3 regions of the Uliginosibacterium silvisoli genome follow, and region 1 is predicted to be linked to each of the others. Evidence: predicted binding sites of a transcription regulator. Region 1 holds the regulator's gene; each other region holds the start of a gene.
What was found. The regulator HrcA, encoded in region 1, represses chaperone genes, less so after heat shock. The targets are predictions, from matches to a motif close to TNTTAGCACTCNNNGNCNNNGAGTGCTAANA.
Positions count from the first base shown of each region.

Region 1 (6,950 bases):
GCGAGCCAGTCCTGCATGTGACGAGAGCACAGGTTGACCAGCGCGTTGATGAAATCGTGCCGTTCATTGAGGCACGGGATGTAGTTGAGGGCTTTGCCGCCATTTGCAATGAAGGCCGAGCGTACCTCGATGGCAATTTCCTCGAGCGTTTCGAGGCAGTCCGCAACGAAACCCGGGCAGATGACGTCGACCGTCTTCACGCCGTCCTTGGCCATTTTCTCCAGCGTAGCTTGCGTGTAGGGCTTGAGCCATTCGGCTTTGCCGAAGCGTGACTGGAAGGTGACGACATACTGCTCCGGCTTGAGTCCCAGTTGCTCTACGAGCAGGCGCGCCGTTTCCTGGCATTCAAAGAAATATGGGTCGCCCTTGTCGCGTGTGAAGCGCGGGACGCCGTGAAAACTCATCACGAGTTTCTCGGCGCGGCCGTTCACTTCCCAATGCTTCTGCACGCTTGCCGCGAGCGCACGGATGTAGCCCGCATCGTCGTGAAAGCTGCGAACCATGCGCAGCTCCGGCAGGTTGCGCATCCGCCTGAAGCTGTCCGCGATGGCATCGAAGGTACTGGCCGTGGTGCTCGCCGCATATTGTGGATAGAGCGGCAGCGTCAGGATGCGCGTGCAACCTCGCTCCTTCAGGCGACGCAAGCCCTCATCGATGCCTGGCTTGCCGTAGCGCATGGCGTAATCCACCAACACCTGCGTTTGTCCTGCATGCGAGAAGAATCCCTGTACCAGCTTGGCCTGTTTCTCGGTATGCACCCGCAGGGGTGAGCCTTCCGTGTTCCAGACCTTGGCGTACTTTTCTGCGGAAGCTTTCGGGCGCGTATTGAGGATGATGCCGTTGAGAATCAGCCACCAGGCGGCACGTGGAATTTCGACCACGCGCGGGTCGGAGAGAAACTGCTTGAGGTAGGGCTTCACCGCCTTGGCGGTCGCCGCTGCAGGCGTGCCCAGGTTGATCAGCAGGATGCCGATGGCGGGTGGCGTGCTGTGGTCGTGCTTGGGTTCGGGGAGGAAGCGGGGCATCGAGGTTCGGGAGTCTGTGATCTTTGGGGGCTGGCTTGCGGCAGTGGCATGCCGGGGCGGCAGCCGTCCTGGCGTTCGGTTCAGGCGTTATTTGACAGCGCGCCGCTCAGCAACTTGGCCGTGATGTCCACGATGGGAATGACGCGCTCATAGGCCATGCGGGTCGGGCCGATAACGCCGAGCGTGCCGACGATCTGGCCATCGACTTCGTAAGGCGCGGTCACGACACTGCATTCGTCGAGCGAATTGATACCGGACTCGCCACCGATGAAGATCTGCACGCCCTCGGCGCGGTGTGACTGATCAAGCAGTTGCAGCAGGCCGGACTTCTGCTCGAACAGCCTGAACAGCTCGCGCATGCGGCCCATATTGGAAGAGAGGTCGTTCACCTCGAGCAGCTTGCGCTCGCCAGACAGCACGTACGCGCCGGTGTTCTCTTCGAGGGCTTCGCTGCCGGCGTTGATGGTCGCGGTCATCAATTCGGCCATGTCTGCGCGCAGTTGAACGAGGTCGTCGCGCAGGTGCCCGAGCATGTCGCTGAAGCCAAGGCCGGCGCAATGGTGGTTGAGGTAGTTGGCTGCCGTCACCAGTTCGGCAGGCGAATAGGCTCGTTGCGTATGCACGATGCGGTTCTGCACATCGCCCGACAGTGTCACGATGATCAGCAGTACGCGCGTCTCAGAGAGGCTGACGAACTCGATCTGGCGAACCTTGTCGGCCTCTTTGCGCGGCGCGACGACGACGCCGGCGAACTGCGTCAGCTCCGACAGGAGCTGCGACGCAGCAGAGATGACGCGCTTGGGCTCGTGCGGTACGAAATGGCTCTTGAGCTCGCGCACCTCGTCCTGTTCCAGTGGTTTGACCGTCAGCAATGTGTCGACGAAGAGTCTGTAGCCCAATGGCGTCGGGATGCGCCCCGCCGAGGTGTGAGGGCTGGTGATGAGCCCGAGCTCTTCCAGGTCGGCCATGACGTTGCGGATCGTCGCGGGCGACAACTCCAGCCCGGACTGGCGCGACAGCGCACGCGACCCGACGGGCTGGCCCTCGCTGATATAGCGCTCAACGAGAGTCTTCATCAGGATGCGGGCGCGCTGGTCAAGCTGGTTCATCTGAGGGGTCCGGGTGAGCGTAGGCCGATTTTATGTGAGTTTGCAGGGGCCGCACAGCGCGGTCGATTGACGGTTGTCGATGCGCTGGGCTTTTCATTATCAGTCTTTTGGCGGTGGACAGCGCTGAAGCATGTGGTTAAATCCGGGAATGGAAAAAGAGTCATTAAGCGAGTCTGCGTGCGATTTCCGCACCGTTGCGCTCGTCGGCAAGTACCAGAGTGCCAGCGTGGCCGAAGCGCTCGGGCGTCTGTCTGCCTTCCTGCAGACTCGTGGCGTCAGCGTTCTGGTTGATGAAGACACCTCGCGCGTCGTCGGCGGCGTCGGCGGTGCACGAGCCGTGACGTTCGAGCAGATCGCCGAAAAGGCGGATCTCGCGATCGTGCTCGGGGGCGACGGCACCTTGCTGGCAGCGGCGCGTCGGCTGGCCGTCAATACCGTGCCTTTGCTGGGAATCAACCAGGGGCGCCTGGGTTTCCTGACGGATATCGGCCGCGACGAAATGCTGGAGCGCGTGGGCGAAATTCTCGACGGGCAGTATCTGCGTGAACGCCGTGCATTGCTCGAGGCCGAAGTCTTGCGCGATGGCGTACCGGTGTTCACTTCCCTGGCCCTGAACGACGTTGTGGCCAGCCGCGGTGAAATCGGCCGCATGATCGAGTTCGAACTCACCGTCGACGGCGAATACATCTACTCGCAGCGCTCGGACGGTGTCATCGTGGCCACACCTACCGGCTCGACTGCCTACGCGCTGTCGGCCAACGGCCCCATCCTGCATCCGCGTCTGGCTGGCATGGTGCTGGTGCCACTGTCGCCACACGGCCTGACCTACCGCCCCATCGCCCTGTCGCACGATAGTGTTGTGGACATCCGTATTGTCGCGCCGCATGACGCACGCATCCACTACGACGGCCAGACCTTGTTCGATGCGCACGGCGGCGATTGTGTGCGCGTGCGTCGCTCCGATCAGTCCGTGACCCTGTTGCATCCACCGGGCTACAGCTACTTCGCCGTATTGCGTGAAAAGCTGCATTGGAGTTCCACGCCGCGCCTGTCCTGAGCCTGCCGAAGGGCTTCTCCTGAATGCTGGAGTTCCTCCGAGCGAGGCGAACGCTCCGGTGTCGTCTTGCGGGTCAGCCCGCTACGTTAGAATGAGCGCCTGCTCGAACTCACGATCACTCCATGCTGCGTCGCCTACTCATCTCCGATTTCGTCCTCGTCGATCGTCTCGAACTTGATTTCCGCACAGGCTTCGGTGCGCTGACTGGCGAGACGGGCGCGGGCAAATCCATCCTGCTCGACGCCTTGTCGCTTCTGCTGGGCGAGCGCGCCGATGCCGGCGTCGTGCGCACGGGTTGTGACAAGGCTGATCTTGCTGCCGAATTCGAGCTCGCCACCGATTCACCTGTCGGCCCCTGGCTGACGAGCCAGGATCTCGAGGCAGGAGACGATGGCCTGCTCGTGCGTCGTGTTGTCGACAGCGGTGGCCGTTCGCGCGCCTACATCAATGGCATGCCCGCGACCGCGACACAGTTGCGCGAGCTGGGCGAGTTCCTCGCCGACATCCACGGGCAACATGCGCATCAAGCCTTGCTGCGGCCGGATGCACAACGCACGCTGCTGGACGATCATGCCGGTCTCGGTGTGCTGGCGAAAGAGGTCGGCAGACTCTGGCGCGAGCTGGTTGCTGCGCGCAAGGCACGCGAAGAGGCACAGCAACAGCAAGCCGGGCTGGCGCGCGAGCAGGAGATGCTCAGCTTCCAGGTGCAGGAACTCGAAGGCCTCAACTTCGGCGCCGGCGAATGGGAGCCCCTCAATCAGGAGCATGCCCGCCTGACTCATGCGGCCAGTCTGCTCGAAGGGGTGGGCACGGCACTTGAAGCTGTCAGCGAGGGTGATCAACCGCTCGCAGCGCAGACCGAACGCCTGGTCGTCCGACTATTCGAACTTGCAGAGTTTGATCCCGCGCTCAAGGACATCGCCGAACTATTGAGCGAAGCCTCCATCCGCATGGACGAGGCCGGCCACGCGCTCAAACGCTATCAGGATCGTGTCGACCTCGACCCCGAACGTCTCGCCCAGCTGGATCAGCGCATTGCCGACGTCATGCAGGTGACGCGCAAGTACCGTGTCCAGCCGGAAGACTTGCCAGGCCTCCTCGCCGAGAGCCTAGCCCGTCTCGACAGCCTTACGGCCATGGGTGATCCAGCCCTCCTGGCTGAGCGCGAGCGGGTTGCTGAGGCAGCATTCCGCAAATCCGCCGACCAGCTTTCCAGCAAACGCGCTGCCGCTGCGAAGAAACTCAGTGTAGGCGTCACCGAGGCCATGCAGGAACTCGCCATGGCAGGCGGCCGCTTCGAGATCGCGCTGCAAGCGGAAGAGGAGGGCAGCGCACACGGGCTGGAAAAGATCGAGTTCCAGGTCGCTGCCAATCCCAGCCAGCCCCTGCGGCCACTCGCCAAGGTTGCATCCGGCGGCGAACTGTCGCGTATCGGCCTGTCGATCCAGGTCATCGCCAGCGCCTCACAAGCCGTGCCCACCCTTATCTTCGACGAGGTGGATGTCGGCATCGGCGGCAGCGTCGCAGAAATCGTCGGCCGTCGCCTGCGCGAGCTCGGCAGCATTCGCCAGGTGCTATGCGTGACCCACTTGCCGCAAGTTGCCGCACAGGCGAACTGGCAATGGAAAGTCGCCAAGGAAAACCGCGACGGACAAACCTACTCGCGCTTGGTGGATCTCGACCAGGACGGTCGTATCGAGGAAATCGCCCGCATGCTGGGCGGCGTGAACATCACCGAGACCACGCGAAGTCATGCAGCGGAGTTGTTGGGCGTCTAGCCGTCAAAGCAATTCAGTAGAGCCCAATGAAAAGCGCCCATCCTTTGCAGGATGGGCGCTTTGCTTTGCGGTAAGGTGTATTGCTTAGGCCTTGGTACGACGACGTGCGATTACACCGATCATGCCCAGGCCTGCCAGCAGCATGGCGTAGGTGCTGGCTTCCGGCACAGCGGTTACCTGAATATTGTCAAAGAATTGCTGACCCTTGATCGAGTAGATCTTGACTGTGTCCGCTTCAATACCAGCCAGAGATGTGACGGTCCACGCATCGCCGACAGCAATGGTCGTTGCAGTGCCAATCACCGTGTTACTCCATGAGCCAACTTGAACGCCGTCTTTCCACAGGGTAATGACTGCATTCTGGCCTGCGGTCGCATTGCCATTGGTCTTGCCAGCAATAGTTGTAATGGAGTCAAGCGAGAAGTACTTGCTGCCACCCGTCACTGCGGTATCCAGACTGAAACTTGCTGTAACACCGGCGTTCTTTACCAGACCCATGAACGAGCCGTAAACGGAGTTGGTGACAGTGCCGCCGTTCAGCAGATTAGCCACAATGGCGTTGCCAGGGACTTTCGCTTCCATTGCAACGTCATCCCAAACTTGAATGCCGTTCGAACTAGGGCCTGTCCAGATAAATGGGTCGGTCGCCAAGGTTTCCATAAACAAAGGATTGTTGTCGTTCGACTTCAACAGGCCTCCATCCGCCAAAAGGCCAAACTCAAAGTTCGACACGTACGTGTCGGCTTGTGCCGCGCCAACCGAAGCAGCAGCGATTGCAACGGCTGCTACCATTTTCTTCATATGAATCATGTCAACTCTCCACATAGGTTTATTTTTTTTCACCCGGGGAACTAAATCACGTTCCCGCGCATGAGGTTATCCGAAAACGTCAAATCCCGTGACCGGATAGTGAATCTTTCATGACCTCCGGCTTGTGCCTCCACCGAGTGGCCCTCCCTCAAGAATCTGATGTCGACTCCGCTGGAGTTGGAAGCAATTAGCAAGCCATATTGCTATATCACTGATTTTTATAGTGAGTAAGTTTTACCGATTGTTGATGTTGTCAAATTCATCGACATTGTTTATGTGACTGGTCTCAATTTTGTTCTATCTGATGAAATTTGTTGTGTAACAGATAGATACAAATTCTCGTCATTGAGGCATTGCGTAGGCGGTCAGGTAAGGAAAAGACAGCCGGGTCGTAAAGCTGAGGGGGCGCAGGAGAGATGAATCTGCTTGAGTTGGCAAACGTGTCCGGGGTGGTGCTTTGGAAAGCAAAGCGCCCCCGGCTGCGACCTTGACCACCAGCCCTGCCCATGTTTGCAGGAGCAATCTCGGAAGGCGCTGTGCTTATCCGAGCGGCCCGTGTGGATCTAGGCTCTGTGGAGCTCGGGTTTGCCGTGTTCGACGACGAATTGCGCGAGGGTTTCGATGCCTGAGTCGGGCTGCGTGACGTCGCTGACCGCGCGCAAGGTGGTGGTGAGCTGCCTGGGTGAGAGTTCGACGACGCCGTAGCCGCGTTTGTAGCCGTCACCGAAGATGAAGTGCGGGTTCTGTTCGACGCGCTTGGGTATGTGCTCGGCGTTGCTGCTATTGGAGCTGATGCTGGTGCCGGTGAATTCGACGCCGATGTTGGCGCTGTCGGACTTGTTGTAGTCGGCCTTGATGTGTCCGACCCAGTTGGAGTGCACGTCGCCACCGAGGACAACAGGGTTGGGTGTGCGCGTGCTCTGCAGCGTGTCGATGATGCGCTGGCGCGTGCCGGGGTAGCCGTCCCAGGCGTCGTTGCTGACAGTGGGATTCTTGCCGCGGTTGATGGTCTGGCCGAAGCGTGTTTCCTGCACGATGACTGTCCAGCGCGGCGCGCGCTCGGCACTGTTCTTGAGGCCATCCGCGAGCCAGCGTTCTTGCTCGAAGCCAAGCATGCTGCGCTCTGGCGCATTGAGTTCGGCACAGGTGTCGAGGCGCACGCTGGCGCCGC
Region 1 covers NZ_JAYXHS010000004.1:552,258-559,207, reverse strand. Annotated here, with positions in the region: gene hemH (ferrochelatase) at 1-1,025, opposite strand, end outside; gene hrcA (heat-inducible transcriptional repressor HrcA) at 1,106-2,134, opposite strand; gene VVD49_RS20345 (NAD kinase) at 2,283-3,191, shown strand; gene recN (DNA repair protein RecN) at 3,314-4,969, shown strand; gene VVD49_RS20335 (PEP-CTERM sorting domain-containing protein) at 5,054-5,779, opposite strand; gene VVD49_RS20330 (alkaline phosphatase D family protein) at 6,343-6,950, opposite strand, start outside.

Region 2 (6,950 bases), on a different contig from region 1:
TCGCACGCAAGGTCGTCTTCAACCTGACGGCAGAGAGCCGCGTACAGGGCCTGCTGCTGGTGCCCAAGGGCAAGGGCCCCTTCCCCGCTGCGCTGCTGCTGCATGACCACGGCTCGAAGTTCGACATCGGCAAGGAAAAGCTGATCAAGACCTGGGACAACGACGCTCGCCTGACCTCATCCCAGGGCTGGGCAGACAAGTTCTTCTCCGGTCGCTACCCGGGCGACGCACTCGCCGAACGCGGCTACGTCGTCCTGGCGCTGGATGCGCTGGGCTGGGGCGATCGCGCGGCGCTGACCTTCGAGATGCAGCAAGCGGTGGCTGCCAACCTGTTCAATCTGGGCAGCTCGCTGGCAGGCACGATGGCGTTGGAAGATTCGCGTGGCGCCGACTTCCTCGCGTCGCAAGCCGAAGTCGACAAGAAAAAGGTGGCGGCAGTCGGTTTCTCGATGGGCGCTTTCCGCGCCTGGCAGGTCGCGGCCTTGTCCGACTCCATCACCGCAGCCGTCGTGGTGAACTGGATGGCGACGACCGATGGTTTGATGGTGCCGGGCAATAACCAGCTCAAGGGATCATCGGCGTGGAACATGCTGCATCCGGGCGTGCTGCGCTATCTCGACTTCCCCGATGTCGCCAGCCTGGCGGCACCAAAACCGATGCTGGTTTTCGCCGGGGAGAAGGACGGTCTCTTTCCCGTCGATTCGGTCAAGACAGCTTTCGGTAAGATGGCGAACGTCTGGGGCGCATGGAAGGCCGCAGACAAGCTCGATACGCGCATCCTTCCCGGTACGCACGAATACCTGAAAGACACGCAGGAAGCGTCTTTCGACTGGCTGGACAAGCAGTTCGGGCGCGCCAAATAACAAGAGAACCGTTTGGATCTGTAGCGAGAGGCCGTCAGCGGGCTCAGTTACCCGTTCGGAGCAGCACCGGAACCGGAGTGTAGGTCACTACATGAGGATTTCGAGCACACGAGCGTGTAACTGCGGAACCCCGGTCACGGTCTCGCAGGAAGATCGAACGGCTCTGCACAGGGGCTTCGATGATCCAGTTTGAAAACGTCAGCAAGCACTATCCTGGCGGCCACGAGGCCCTGACAGACCTGAGTCTGGAAATCCGTCACGGCGAACTGCTGGTGCTCGCCGGACACTCCGGCGCAGGCAAGAGCACCCTGCTCAAGCTCATCGCCGCGCTGGAGGCACCCACCGCCGGCCGCGTGCTGGTCAATGGTCTCGATGTCGGCCGCATGCGCAAGTCGCAGATCCCTTACCTGCGCCGCAGTCTCGGCCTGGTGATGCAGGAGCATCGCCTGTTGATGGATCGCAACGTGTTCGACAACGTCATGCTGCCGCTGGTGATCGCTGGCGACGCCCCGGCCGATGCGGGCAAGCGCGTGCGCGTGGCACTCGAAAAGGTCGGCCTGGCGAAGTTCGAGACGGCGATGCCGATCACGCTCTCCGGCGGCGAGCAGCAGCGCGTGGCAATTGCGCGTGCCATCGTCAATCGCCCCTCCATCCTGATCGCCGACGAGCCGACGGCCCACCTCGACCCTGCTTATGCCCGCGAGATCGCAGCGCTGTTCCGCAGCTTCCACGCAGCCGGCGTGACGCTCATCCTGGCCACGCATGACGACACGCTGTATTCGCCCTACGGCGCACGCCGCGTTGAACTGGCGCACGGAAAGCTGCTGTCATGAGCGCTCATTTCCCCGCCATCCGCCAGGCGCTTCAGCGCCTGGTGAGCAAGCCGCTGACGACTTTGCTGTCGGCCCTCGTCATCGCCATCGCATTGGCCTTGCCCGCGCTCGGCTATGTGCTGGTCGACAATGTCGCCAGCCTGGCGCGTGGCATTTCCGGCAAGCCGGAGATCAGCGTCTTCCTGAAAGTCGACGTCCCGACAGAGCGCGTCAAGGCCATCGAGACCAGGCTGCGCGCCAACCCGCAGATCGCAGCCCTGCGCTTCGTGCCGCGCGATGAAGCCCTGAAGCAGCTCGCCGCGCGTGGTGGCTTCGGTGACGTGACCGGGGCGCTGGCCGACAATCCGCTGCCGGACGCTTTCATTCTTGATCCGCGCGACGACAGCCCGGCAAGCTTTGAAGCGCTGCGCAACCAGATCAGCACCATCCCCGAAGTCGCCCAGACCCAGCTCGATTCGGAATGGGTGGAACGGCTCCACGCGATCGTCGCCCTGGCGCGCAGCACCACCCTGTTGCTCGCCAGCCTGCTCGGCACTGCCCTGATCATCGTGACCTTCAACACCATCCGCCTGCAGATCCTGACGCAGCGCCACGAGATCTCGGTCAAGTTGCTGCTGGGCGCCACGCGTAACCATGTGCGCCGCCCTTTCCTCTACTTCGGCCTGTTGCAAGGCCTGCTGGGCGGTCTATTGGCCTGGGCGCTGGTCGCGGGCCTGTTGCGGGTGATGGCGCCGCAAATCGAAGCTCTCGCTCAGCGTTACAGCATCGTGCTGGCCATCGGCGGTCCCGCTTTGTGGCAGGCGGCCGTACTATGCGCCTTTGCCGCCCTGCTCGGCTGGCTGGGCGCGGCTATCTCGGTGCGGCGCCACCTGCACGACGGCCTGGTGGACTAAGCAGCCACGCATTCCGTCAAAAAGAACGATCTTGCTCTGTTGCGGAACGGACTGACAGTGCGGCCTTGTTTGCGCTAGAACGGCTCCCATATAGGTGACGGACTTCACGCCCATTGGGCAGCAGGTGCCGGAACTTTTCCTGGCTCTTAGCACTCAACCACTGAGAGTGCTAAAATCGTTCTCGACAGTAGTCGCAAGGAGCTAGACATGACATCTTCTGCATTGATATTCCCGACGCCCAGCGCGCTGGGCAGCATTGATCAGTACATTCAGGCCGCCAACCGCTTCCCCATGCTCACCGAAGAGCAGGAGAAGGCACTGGCGCGTCGTCTCAGCAACGCCAACGACCTCGATGCCGCGCGCCAGCTGGTCTTGTCGCACCTGCGTCTGGTGGTTTCGATTGCCCGTAACTACCTGGGCTATGGCCTGCCACACGCCGACCTGATCCAGGAAGGCAATGTCGGCTTGATGAAGGCGGTCAAGCGCTTCGACCCGGATCGTGGCGTGCGTCTCGTGTCCTTCGCCATCCACTGGATCAAGGCCGAAATCCACGAATACATCCTGAAGAACTGGCGTCTGGTGAAAATCGCCACGACCAAGTCGCAGCGCAAGCTGTTCTTCAACCTGCGCAGCCTGCGTAGCCAGAACGGCGAAGCGCCGCACAGCCTGACGAATTCGGAAGCATCCGACATCGCCGAACGCCTGGGCGTGAAAACCGAGGAAGTCTTCGAGATGGAATCGCGCTTTGCCGGCGGTGATGTGGCGCTGGAAGGTTCGGGGGACGACGATGAAGATCGCCATTACTCGCCGATCAGCTGGCTGGTCGACCCGGCCGCGGAGCCGGCCGAAGTGCTGGAAACCGCGCAGATCGAACACCTGCAGGACACCGGCCTGAAGAGCGCACTGGCGAGCCTCGACGAGCGCAGCCGCGCCATCGTGCAACGTCGCTGGCTGGTTGCTGAAGACGAGACTGCTGCAACCCTGCATGAGCTGGCCGCAGAGTACGGTGTATCCGCCGAGCGCATTCGCCAGATCGAAGTAAAGGCCATGCAGAAGATGCGTGGACAGCTGACGATGGCCTGATGCGCGACTGCATCGCCATGAAAAAGGCCGACATGATGTCGGCCTTTTCTTTTGTGCGCGCGCTACGCCTTATTTGCCGGACAGCAGCAACTTGATATCGGCCAAGAGGTTTTCAGGTGTTTCGCCGTAACGCACGAACAAGCGCGCGCGGCCCTTGGTGTCGAAGAGATAAATGCCGGCGGTATGGTCCATGGTGTACTTGCCGCCAGCAATGTCGCCACGCTTCTCGTAGAACACATTGAAGGACTGAGCAACGGCCTTGGTCTGCGCCAGCGTGCCGCGCATTGCGATGAAGCCGGGATTGAAGGCCGTGACGTACTGGCCGAGCAGCTCTGGTGTATCGCGTTCCGGATCGACAGAGACGAGTATCACCTGCAGGCGCTTGCCGTCTTCGCCGAGTTTGTTCGTCACATCGGCCATCAGTGCCAGACTGGTCGGGCATGCGTCCGGGCACTGCGTGTAGCCAAAAAAAACGGCCACGACCTTGCCAGAGAAATCGCCGATGGATCGGCTCTTGCCGCTCGCATCCGGCAGGTTCAGTGCAGCGCCGTAATCCGCGCCAGTAATGTCGGTCGCGTTGAACTGCGGCGCCTTGTCACATGCTGCCAGCAGCGACGCCAGCAACAAGGCAGCAAGAACTCTGGGGAAGACTGTCAGCGCGCGCACGAAAGCCTCACTTGAGATAGTGATCGACCAGCAATGCCGCGAAAATCAGCGACAGGTACAGGATGGAAAAACGGAAAGTGCGTTTCGCAAGGTCATCGCTGTAGTTACGCAGCAGCGCAATGGCATAGGCGATGAAAACTGCATTCAGCGCCAGCGAGCTGATCAGGTAGACCATGCCCGCCATGTGGCTGGCGAACGGCAACAGGGTCACGCCGGTGAGGATGAAGGTGTAGAGCAGCACGTGCAGGCGCGTGAATCTCGAACCATGCGTCACCGGCAGCATCGGCAAACCCGCTGCGGCGTAGTCCTTGGTGCGGTAAAGGGCCAGCGCCCAGAAATGCGGCGGCGTCCACGTGAAGATGATGAGGAACAGCAGACAGGCGTCGGATGAAACCTCGCCGGTCATGGCTGCCCAGCCGAGCACCGGCGGCATGGCGCCCGATGCACCGCCTATGACGATGTTCTGCGGCGTATTCGGTTTGAGCAAGACGGTGTAGATGACCGCGTAGCCCACGAACGTAGCCAGCGTCAGCCACATGGTCAGTGGATTGACGGCGTGGTACAGCAGCGACAGCCCCGCGCCACCCAGGATGGCCGAGAACAGCAGGGTTTCTTGTGAGGACAGCTGCCCGCGCGGCAATGGCCGCGCCCGCGTACGCGCCATCTTGGCGTCGATGCGCTGCTCGATCAGGCAGTTGATGGCTGCAGCGGCACCCGCGACAGCGGCGATACCCAGCGTTGCGGCAAGCACCAGTGCCGCAGGCGGCAAGCCGGCAGGCACGGCGAGGAACATGCCGATGATGGCGCAGAAGACGATCAGCGTATTCACACGCAGTTTCGTCAGCGCGAGGTAGGCCTGAAGTTTTTGCAACAGGCTTACGCCGTGCCTGCTTTCAAGTTGCGAGCCGTTCATTCCAGATCCTTTCCATATGCGCGCCCGCCGTCACGGCGCGTAGCCGGAAGTTGATCGACACCACAATGACAACCAATAACGCCGCTACTGCATTGTGTGCGACAGCAACCCCCAGCGGCAGGGCAAACACCACGTTGGAAACACCCAATGCAATCTGTGTGATCACGGCAATCATCAGGAACGCGGCCAGCCCGCGCAAAGCTTCGTGGCGCATCAGGCGCACGCCGAAAATCAGCAGGTACGCGCCGACAACCACAGCACCGATGCGGTGACTCCAGTGAATGGCCGTCAGCGCAGCGGCCGACAACAGCTCACCTGTCGCGGTACGGCCCAGCTCGCGGAAGAGCTGGAAGGCTGTGCCGAAATCCATCGACGGCAGCCAGCCATTCTGGCAAGTCGGAAAGTCCGGGCAGGCCAGCGCAGCATAGTTGGTCGATACCCAGCCTCCCAACGCAATCTGCAGGGCCAGCAACACCAGGGCGGTACGTGCGGCAAAGGCGAGTCGCGTCCCGGCCGCATGACGCGCCGCACCGGACTCCCGCTGCACGACCCAGGTCAGCGCCCCCAATGTCGTCAGCCCCAGCAGCAGGTGCGTGCTCACCACCGCGGGCATCAGCTTGAGCGTCACAGTCCAGGCCCCGAAAGCCCCTTGCAGGCAGATGAGGCCGAACAGTGCAAACAGCTGCCCTGGCGAGATGCCCTGCGCGCGCCAGCGACGCCAGGCGAGCACGGCCATGATCAGGCTCAGCAGGCCGAGCGTCGATGCGAAATAGCGATGAATCATTTCCTTCCACGCCTTATGCATGGAAACGGGGCCGTGTTCGTCAGCCGCGTGCGCCGCCTTGATTTCGTCCTGGGCATGATGTGGCGACAGCTCGCCATAGCAGCCAGGCCAGTCAGGGCAACCCAGCCCGGCGTCGTTGAGGCGCACATAGGCGCCGAGCACGACAACAAAGAAGGCCAACAACAGGGAGGAGAGAGCGAGTTTGCGGATCATGTCGGTGAGCACGGGTTCCGTAGCCCGGAATTTCAACCGGGTGGCCGAGGTTCAGCGGGAATACTTGAGCAACTTCTGCAGGTCCTTGACGATGCCTTTCGGCTCGGCATTTTCCGGGAAACGCATCATGAGGTTGCCACGCGGATCAATCAAGGCAATTTGTCCTGCGGGACCTACGGCGCTGGCGAGCGCGGGATCGCTGACCACCAGCAAACCGGGGTGATCGGCCAGCAATTTCGCCTCGGGCTGGCGTGCATCGTCGAAGACCCACAAGCGCGCTACGCGGTCCATGTTGGCGCCTGTAATCGTGCGGATCTGGCGCGTGTAGTAAAGCTCTTGCTGACAGGCCGGATCGCAAGCGCTCGGCGCGCGCACGGCAAGCGTCCACTTACCGCGGATACCCTCGACCAGCGGAGCCCCATCAAGCGTCTTGAGCGTGGCGACGGGTAACGCCACGGGCGGCGACACGACCTTGCCGTAGCTGGCTTGCGCGGAAGGTCGCCAGACGTAGAACGCACCATACGCCGCGAGGACTGGCGCCAGACAGACCAGAAAGAGGAGCACCAGCGTGCGACGCCCTTTTGCAACTTGCTCGGCCGTTGGCGCGGCGGGGGAGAGAATCTGCTCGCTTTTCATTACATCCTTACGCCTTCTTCCGAGGGGACCGACGCCACTGGCGCCAGCCGAAGAATCCAGTCAGGC
Region 2 covers NZ_JAYXHS010000001.1:1,943,771-1,950,720, reverse strand. Annotated here, with positions in the region: gene VVD49_RS08870 (dienelactone hydrolase family protein) at 1-863, shown strand, start outside; gene VVD49_RS08865 (cell division ATP-binding protein FtsE) at 1,043-1,696, shown strand; gene ftsX (permease-like cell division protein FtsX) at 1,693-2,589, shown strand; gene rpoH (RNA polymerase sigma factor RpoH) at 2,797-3,672, shown strand; gene VVD49_RS08850 (SCO family protein) at 3,742-4,338, opposite strand; gene cyoE (heme o synthase) at 4,346-5,251, opposite strand; gene VVD49_RS08840 (COX15/CtaA family protein) at 5,232-6,260, opposite strand; gene VVD49_RS08835 (hypothetical protein) at 6,300-6,884, opposite strand; gene VVD49_RS08830 (SURF1 family protein) at 6,892-6,950, opposite strand, start outside.
Region 2: the regulator HrcA is predicted to act here: its motif matches at 2,734-2,764, upstream of rpoH (RNA polymerase sigma factor RpoH).

Region 3 (6,950 bases), on a different contig from region 1:
TAGCACCCACCGCAACGACGGCCTTGTGACCACTCTCCGCGGCGAACTCGGCGGCGATCTTCTCGAAAGGCCCGGCAAAGTTCGCAGCCACGGCGACCTGCACTTCTGCCGCACTGACGGCACCCTGCATCAGCCCGATGACAAGACAAGCCAGGCCACTCCGCAACACGCTCTTCATGATGTTCATGCTTTGTTCCTTTTCTTTTTGAGGGGGGACATCTTTGGCGATCGGCAGATGCAATCCATCAACCGATCACGCTGAGGATGATGTTCGAGGCCTTGAACGTGGCCCACGCGGGTTCGCCAACGCGGACATCGAGCGCCGACACAAGCGCACGTGTCGTCACCGCGACCAGACTCTTGCCGTCGCCCAGATCGATCACGACTTCCGAGTTGACTTCGCCCTCATGCACGCGCGTGACCACACCAGAGAGGAGATTGGTCTGCTCCGACGGCGGGGTCTCCCTGGGCACCAGCGCCACTGCGGAGGCCTTTGTGAGCGCGAACACCTCGGTGCCGATTGCCAGCCCGAGCGTTTCGACCGACTCCCGCGTCACGACCGCCACCAATGTGCTCTCCGCATTCAGCCGCAGCAGCACTTCGTATTCGACATCCCCCTCACGCAAGCCGCAGACGGTGCACACGAACTGATTGCGCGCGCTGGTGCGCAGGCTCATGCGCCGCAAGAGTTGCTGGAAACCAGCAACCGAACCGGCCTCGCCGCCCGCTTGCTGCGACAGGCGATCCAGCGCCTGTTGATACTCGCGCTCGACGGCGTGGTACATGGCGATCACGCTCTTGCCGTACTCCGTCAGCTGCGTGCCGCCCCCTTGCCTGCCACCTGTCGTACGCGCAACGAGCGCTTGCTGCGCCATATTGTTCATCGCATCCACCGCGTCCCAAGCCGCCTTGTACGACATGGGCACGTGGCGCGCGGCCTGGGAAATCGAGCCATGTTCGGCAATGGCCTCGAGCAGGCGGATGCGCGTGCCGCCCAGAAAGCTGCCCGACTCCGTCGTGACCTCGAGCTTGCCGATCAGGCGCCCCGTCGACTTGTCCACCATCTCTTTATCTATATAAACATTTATATAGCGATGGTAAATCAAAAGCGCGGCGTGAGGCTCATCTTGCAAGCCTCGCGCCGCGCCGTGGGTTCAAACATTCGGATTCAGACGCGGTATTGCGCTACCGCCTTGCGCATGCGCTCGACGCTTCGCTGCAGAACGAAGGAGGCATCCCGCGTGTCTTGGGCGACGCCTAGGTTGTTTTCTGTCAGCTGGGCCACCTGCTCCACGCTCTTCGCCAGCTCCGTCATGGAGGCGCTCTGCTCGGAGGTCGAATGCGTGATTTCGCCCACCATCTCCAGCGTGGCCCCCATCTCATCGTTGATCGTCGCCAGCGCGACCTGCGCCTTGAGCACGAGCGCAACGGAATCACCCACCTGCGTCGCACTGCGATGCATGCCCGAGACGGCGCTCGTCGTATCTTCATCGATGCGCCGGATCATCTCGTCGATCTCGCGCGTCGCCGTAGCCGTGCGCTCGGCGAGCTTGCGCACCTCGTCGGCCACCACGCTGAAGCCGCGCCCTTGCTCACCAGCCCGCGCCGCTTCGATGGCTGCGTTAAGCGCCAGCAGATTGGTCTGGTCTGCGATCTCCTTGATCACACCAGCCGCCTTGCCGATCTCATCCATGCGCTGCCCCAACTGGGTCACCATGCGCGTCGAATCGGAGACGCTACCGGAGAGGACCTGCATATTGTCGGTGACCTGGCGTGAAACAGCGGCCCCCTGACAGGCATTCTCCCCCGCCGTCTGCGCGACCGTGCGCGTGCTGGTCGCGAAGGTCGCGACCTCGCTGATCGACACCGTCATCTCCTCGACCCCTGCGGCGGCGGAAGACGTCAGCTCGCTCTGGCGTGCAGCCGAGTCGGTCAGGCGCTCCACGCTCTGGTGCAGGGCATCGGTCGTGGCATGAATGTCATGCCCAGCGTCGCCAAGAATCTGCAGCGTCGCGCGCATGGCGGAGAACTGCGTATCGAGACTCGCCGCAATATTCCCGATGCGGTCATTGCGCGTCGGCACCAGTGTCTCGGTCAGTTCGCCGGTCGTCAGCGTACGGTCGAGAAACGCCTGGATCGTGTTCAGACGTGACAGTGCTCCCGGCAAACCGACGACAAGCATGTAGGCTGCGGCAAGCAAGGTCAGGACAGACAAGGCCTCGCTCGCCACGACCAGTGCCGGCCACGAAGCCAGCATCGCGACGAGCGAAACCAGTTGCGCGACACCGACGAGGGCTGCGAACGCGAGCAGTTGCGTGTCGTGCGAAACCAGCTTTTCGACCAGCGGGCCGTGGTTGCGGCGCACGCGCCCATCCTGGATGCGGATCGATGTATCACCCGCCCTGATGCGCTGGTAGGCGCTGGACGCCGCCGCGATCTGCGCAGGTGTCGGGCGCGAACGCACCGATTGATAGCCCACGATGGCGCCCCCTTCGCGCACCGGTGACGCGTTGGCGACGACCCAGTAGAAGCCGCCGTCCTTGCGGCGATTCTTCACCAGCCCCTTCCAGGGGCGCCCCGCCTTGAGGCTGCGCCACAGATCGGCAAAGGCGGCCTCCGGCATATCAGGGTGACGAATCAGGTTGTGGGGTTGCCCCACCATTTCAGCGGGTGTGAATCCACTGATCTCGGCGAACGCCGCATTCGCCTCGGTGATATTGCCGCGCAGATCGGTGCGCGAATAGATGAACACGCCGTCAGGAATGACGGACTCCTGCTGGGTGACGGGCTGGTTGTTGCGCATGAGGCAGCTGCTTCCTCGGATCGGGCAGAAATTGATGCGCACATCGCGCATTGAAAATCGTATCGACCTGCCTAGGACACCCTGAAGAAAAAAATTGCCGTATATGCCAAAAGTTATAAATACATCAACCCTGAGCGCGCGGACTGTTGACAAGAACGGCACCAATACCCGCCCGTCCCGACGGGCAAACGGCGCCCGGCCGGACAATAAAGTGAGCGTGCGGACTTGAAATACCGCAATGCGGCACCTATCATTAGCACTCCCCGGGAGAGAGTGCTAACAAAGCTCCTCCCCTGTTTTTTGTCGGGGTGCCTCCGGCGCCCTCTAATTCTTGATCTTCCCCAACAGGAGTGGATATGAAAATTCGTCCCCTGCACGATCGTCTGATCGTCAAGCGCATCGAAGCCGAGCGCACAACTGCCAGCGGCATCGTTATTCCAGACAGCGCTGGTGAAAAGCCCGATCAAGGTCAGGTTCTGGCTGTCGGCAACGGCAAGATTCTGGAAAACGGCGAAGTCCGCAAGCTGGACGTCAAGGTTGGCGATCGCGTGCTGTTCGGCAAGTACTCCGGCCAGACCGTCAAGGTCGATGGCGAAGAGCTTCTCGTGATGCGCGAAGAAGACATCATGGGTGTCGTCGAACTGTAAAAAACCGGTGCTGCGCTACTGCGCAGGCCGGGCTGAAGGCTCCGGTGCTCAACGTACCTGCGTACGTTTCCGCTCCTCGCCTTCATCGCGACCTGCTCGCTACGCGCCTCCCCTGTTTTTTCACACCGAATCCGATTCAAATATTCTGGAGTCATAAACATGGCAGCTAAACAAGTTCTGTTCGGCGACGACGCACGTGCAAAGATCGTCGTTGGCGTCAACATCCTGGCCAATGCGGTCAAGGTGACCCTCGGCCCGAAGGGTCGTAACGTTGTGCTCGAGCGCTCGTTCGGCGCACCGACCGTGACCAAGGACGGTGTGTCCGTGGCCAAGGAAATCGAACTGAAGGACAAGTTCGAAAACATGGGCGCGCAGCTCGTGAAGGAAGTCGCTTCGAAGACCAGCGACAACGCCGGTGACGGCACGACGACCGCAACCGTGCTGGCACAAGCCATCGTTCGCGAAGGCTTCAAGTACGTCGCAGCTGGTTTCAACCCGGCCGACCTGAAGCGCGGTATCGACAAGGCTGTTGCAGCCATCGTTGCCGAGATCAAGAAGAACGCCAAGCCAACGACCACCAACAAGGAAATCGCCCAAGTCGGTTCGATCTCCGCCAACAGCGACAGCTCCATCGGCGACATCATCGCCAACGCGATGGACAAGGTTGGCAAGTCGGGCGTGATCACCGTTGAAGACGGCAAGTCGCTCGAAAACGAGCTGGACATCGTCGAAGGCATGCAATTCGACCGCGGCTACCTGTCGCCCTACTTCATCAACAACCAAGAGAAGCAGATCGCTGCTCTGGACAACCCGTTCGTGCTGCTCTTCGACAAGAAGATCTCGAACATCCGTGACCTGCTGCCCGTGCTGGAGCAAGTTGCAAAGTCCGGCCGCCCACTGCTGATCATCGCTGAAGATGTCGATGGCGAAGCACTGGCAACTCTGGTTGTGAACAACATCCGCGGCATCCTGAAGACCGTTGCCGTCAAGGCGCCTGGCTTCGGCGACCGTCGCAAGGCCATGCTCGAAGACATCGCCATCCTCACCGGTGGCCAGGTCATCGCTGAAGAAGTCGGCCTGTCGCTCGAGAAGGCTACGCTGGCTGACCTCGGCCAAGCGAAGCGCATCGAAGTCGAAAAAGAAACCACCATCATCATCGACGGTGCCGGCAAGGCTGAAGCGATCCAGGCACGTGTTGCCCAGATCGAAGCCCTGTCCGACGCTTCGACCAGCGACTACGACCGCGAAAAGCTGCAAGAGCGCAAGGCCAAGCTGGCCGGCGGCGTTGCAGTGATCAAGGTTGGCGCTGCCACCGAAGTCGAAATGAAGGAAAAGAAGGCTCGCGTTGAAGACGCACTGCACGCTACCCGCGCAGCCGTCGAAGAAGGTGTCGTGGCTGGTGGCGGTGTTGCACTGCTGCGCGCCCGCGCCGGCATCGGCGACCTGAAGGGCGACAACGCCGACCAGGACGCAGGTATCAAGATCGTGCTGCGCGCCATCGAAGAGCCGCTGCGTCAGATCGTGCAGAACGCTGGCGCCGAGCCATCGGTCGTCGTTGCCAAGGTTCTGGAAGGCAAGGGTAACTTCGGTTACAACGCTTCCAACGACACCTACGGCGACCTCGTCGAAATCGGCGTGCTGGACCCAGCCAAGGTGACGCGCTCGGCACTGCAAAACGCAGCGTCGGTTGCCAGCCTGATCCTGACCACCGACGCAATGGTCGGTGAGCTGCCAGAAGACAAGCCTGCCGGTGGCATGCCTGACATGGGCGGCATGGGTGGCATGGGCGGCATGGGCATGTAATCCGGACCGGCTCCGCGTGGCGGAGCCTGCTCGAAGACACGCCTTGCGTTCATCGCAAGACAACGGACAACTTCGCAAGAAGTTGTCCGTTTTCATTTCTGGCGACGTATTCACGCTCGCCTCCTCTACCTCCTCTACCTCCTCTACCTCCTCTACCTCCTCTACCTCCTCTACCTCCTCTACCTCCTCTACCTCCCCCTGTCTCCCCTGTCTCCCCTGTCTCCCCTGCGATTGGCTCGCATAGCCGCAGGGCGCCGCATCTTCGGAGGCGGCGCCGCGCAAATTAGTCAGACTTTTATAGATTCGTCCGACTTTTTGTTGCACACAAATACGCTTCACAGTGCTATCGGAAGCAGCTCGCGGGGTAAATCGCACAACCGCAGATCTGCCATATTTCATGCAAATGACAAGCTTGTTAATTATGTATAACAAGCAGATAGGCGAACTCATAAGCCGTCGGTCAGGCACGCAAAATGGGCTATTGACATACCGACAGGGCGAACGTTAGCGTGCGATCCCCGACACATTGTTTTTCAATTGGCCTGACAAATACACCTTTGCGCAGCAATCGGGCAGCGCTGCCGTCAAACCAGACGGAGGTTGGGCCTCAGCCTTACACGATTGAAAACAGGCGTTACGGGACCTTTGCTTGACACAACAAACCGGAGCGTCCGGTGTGTCGTTTGACTCACCGAGCTTCCCAGCAGAAAGGCACGGACAATGAAGATGAGCTTTACAGCCAAGACATGCGCTACCGCACTCGTTGGTATTGGCATGTTCTCGACGGCAATGACCGCCAATGCGACACCGGTACCGGGCAACCACGGCAACTACGTCGCGAACTACATGATCAATACCTGGCCAGTGCTCGATGACTACACGACCTGCGCACCGTCCAACTGCTTCAGCCTGAACTACGCCACCGTGCCTGCCAGCCCGGCGCCGAAGTTCTGGGAATACACGAACACCGTGCCGCTATTCGCCATCTGGAAGCTTTACGAGAAGACGGGCCGTCAGAAGTACTACGACTACGTGAAGAAGTTCGTCGACACCTATGTCGATGCGAACGGCGTGATCAACTATGGCCGCACCTTCCCTGCCGGCGCGACGCCGAACGACCCGACGATCCAGGATACGATTCAGCCCGCCACCCTGCTGTTCGGTCTGTACAAGAAGACGGGTGATTCGCGCTACCTGAAGGCCATGCAGTACGTGCGCACGATCTTCCCGACGATCAAGACCAATCCGCAAGGCGCCTGGTGGCACAAACCAACCTACGCGAACGAGCAATGGCTCGATGCGATCTACATGTCAACGCCGTTCCTGGCGCGCTATGCCGCCCAATATGAAACCGGCGCCACCCAAACGGCCACCTTCAATACCCTGACCAATCAGATCAAGCTGGCAGCCCAGTACACTTTCAACCCCACCAAGAATCTGTACTACCACGGCTGGAACGGTGCGACTGACGGCATCTGGGTTGGCCTGGATTACAAGGCTGGCAAGTACCCCCCACTGGACGGACAGGTCACTTCGCCAATTCTGTGGGCACGCTCTCAAGCCTGGTATATCACCGGCATCGTCGATGTGCTGGAGTACCTGCCGAAGAACCATCCTGACCGCAACCAGCTAGTCCAGATCGTCAAGAATATCGCCAAGGGCCTGAAGACCTATCAAGGCACCAACGGCCTGTGGTA
Region 3 covers NZ_JAYXHS010000001.1:172,001-178,950, forward strand. Annotated here, with positions in the region: gene modA (molybdate ABC transporter substrate-binding protein) at 1-187, opposite strand, end outside; gene VVD49_RS00835 (TOBE domain-containing protein) at 246-1,064, opposite strand; gene VVD49_RS00840 (methyl-accepting chemotaxis protein) at 1,169-2,803, opposite strand; gene groES (co-chaperone GroES) at 3,160-3,450, shown strand; gene groL (chaperonin GroEL) at 3,610-5,253, shown strand; gene VVD49_RS00855 (glycoside hydrolase family 88/105 protein) at 5,980-6,950, shown strand, end outside.
Region 3: the regulator HrcA is predicted to act here: its motif matches at 3,055-3,085, upstream of groES (co-chaperone GroES).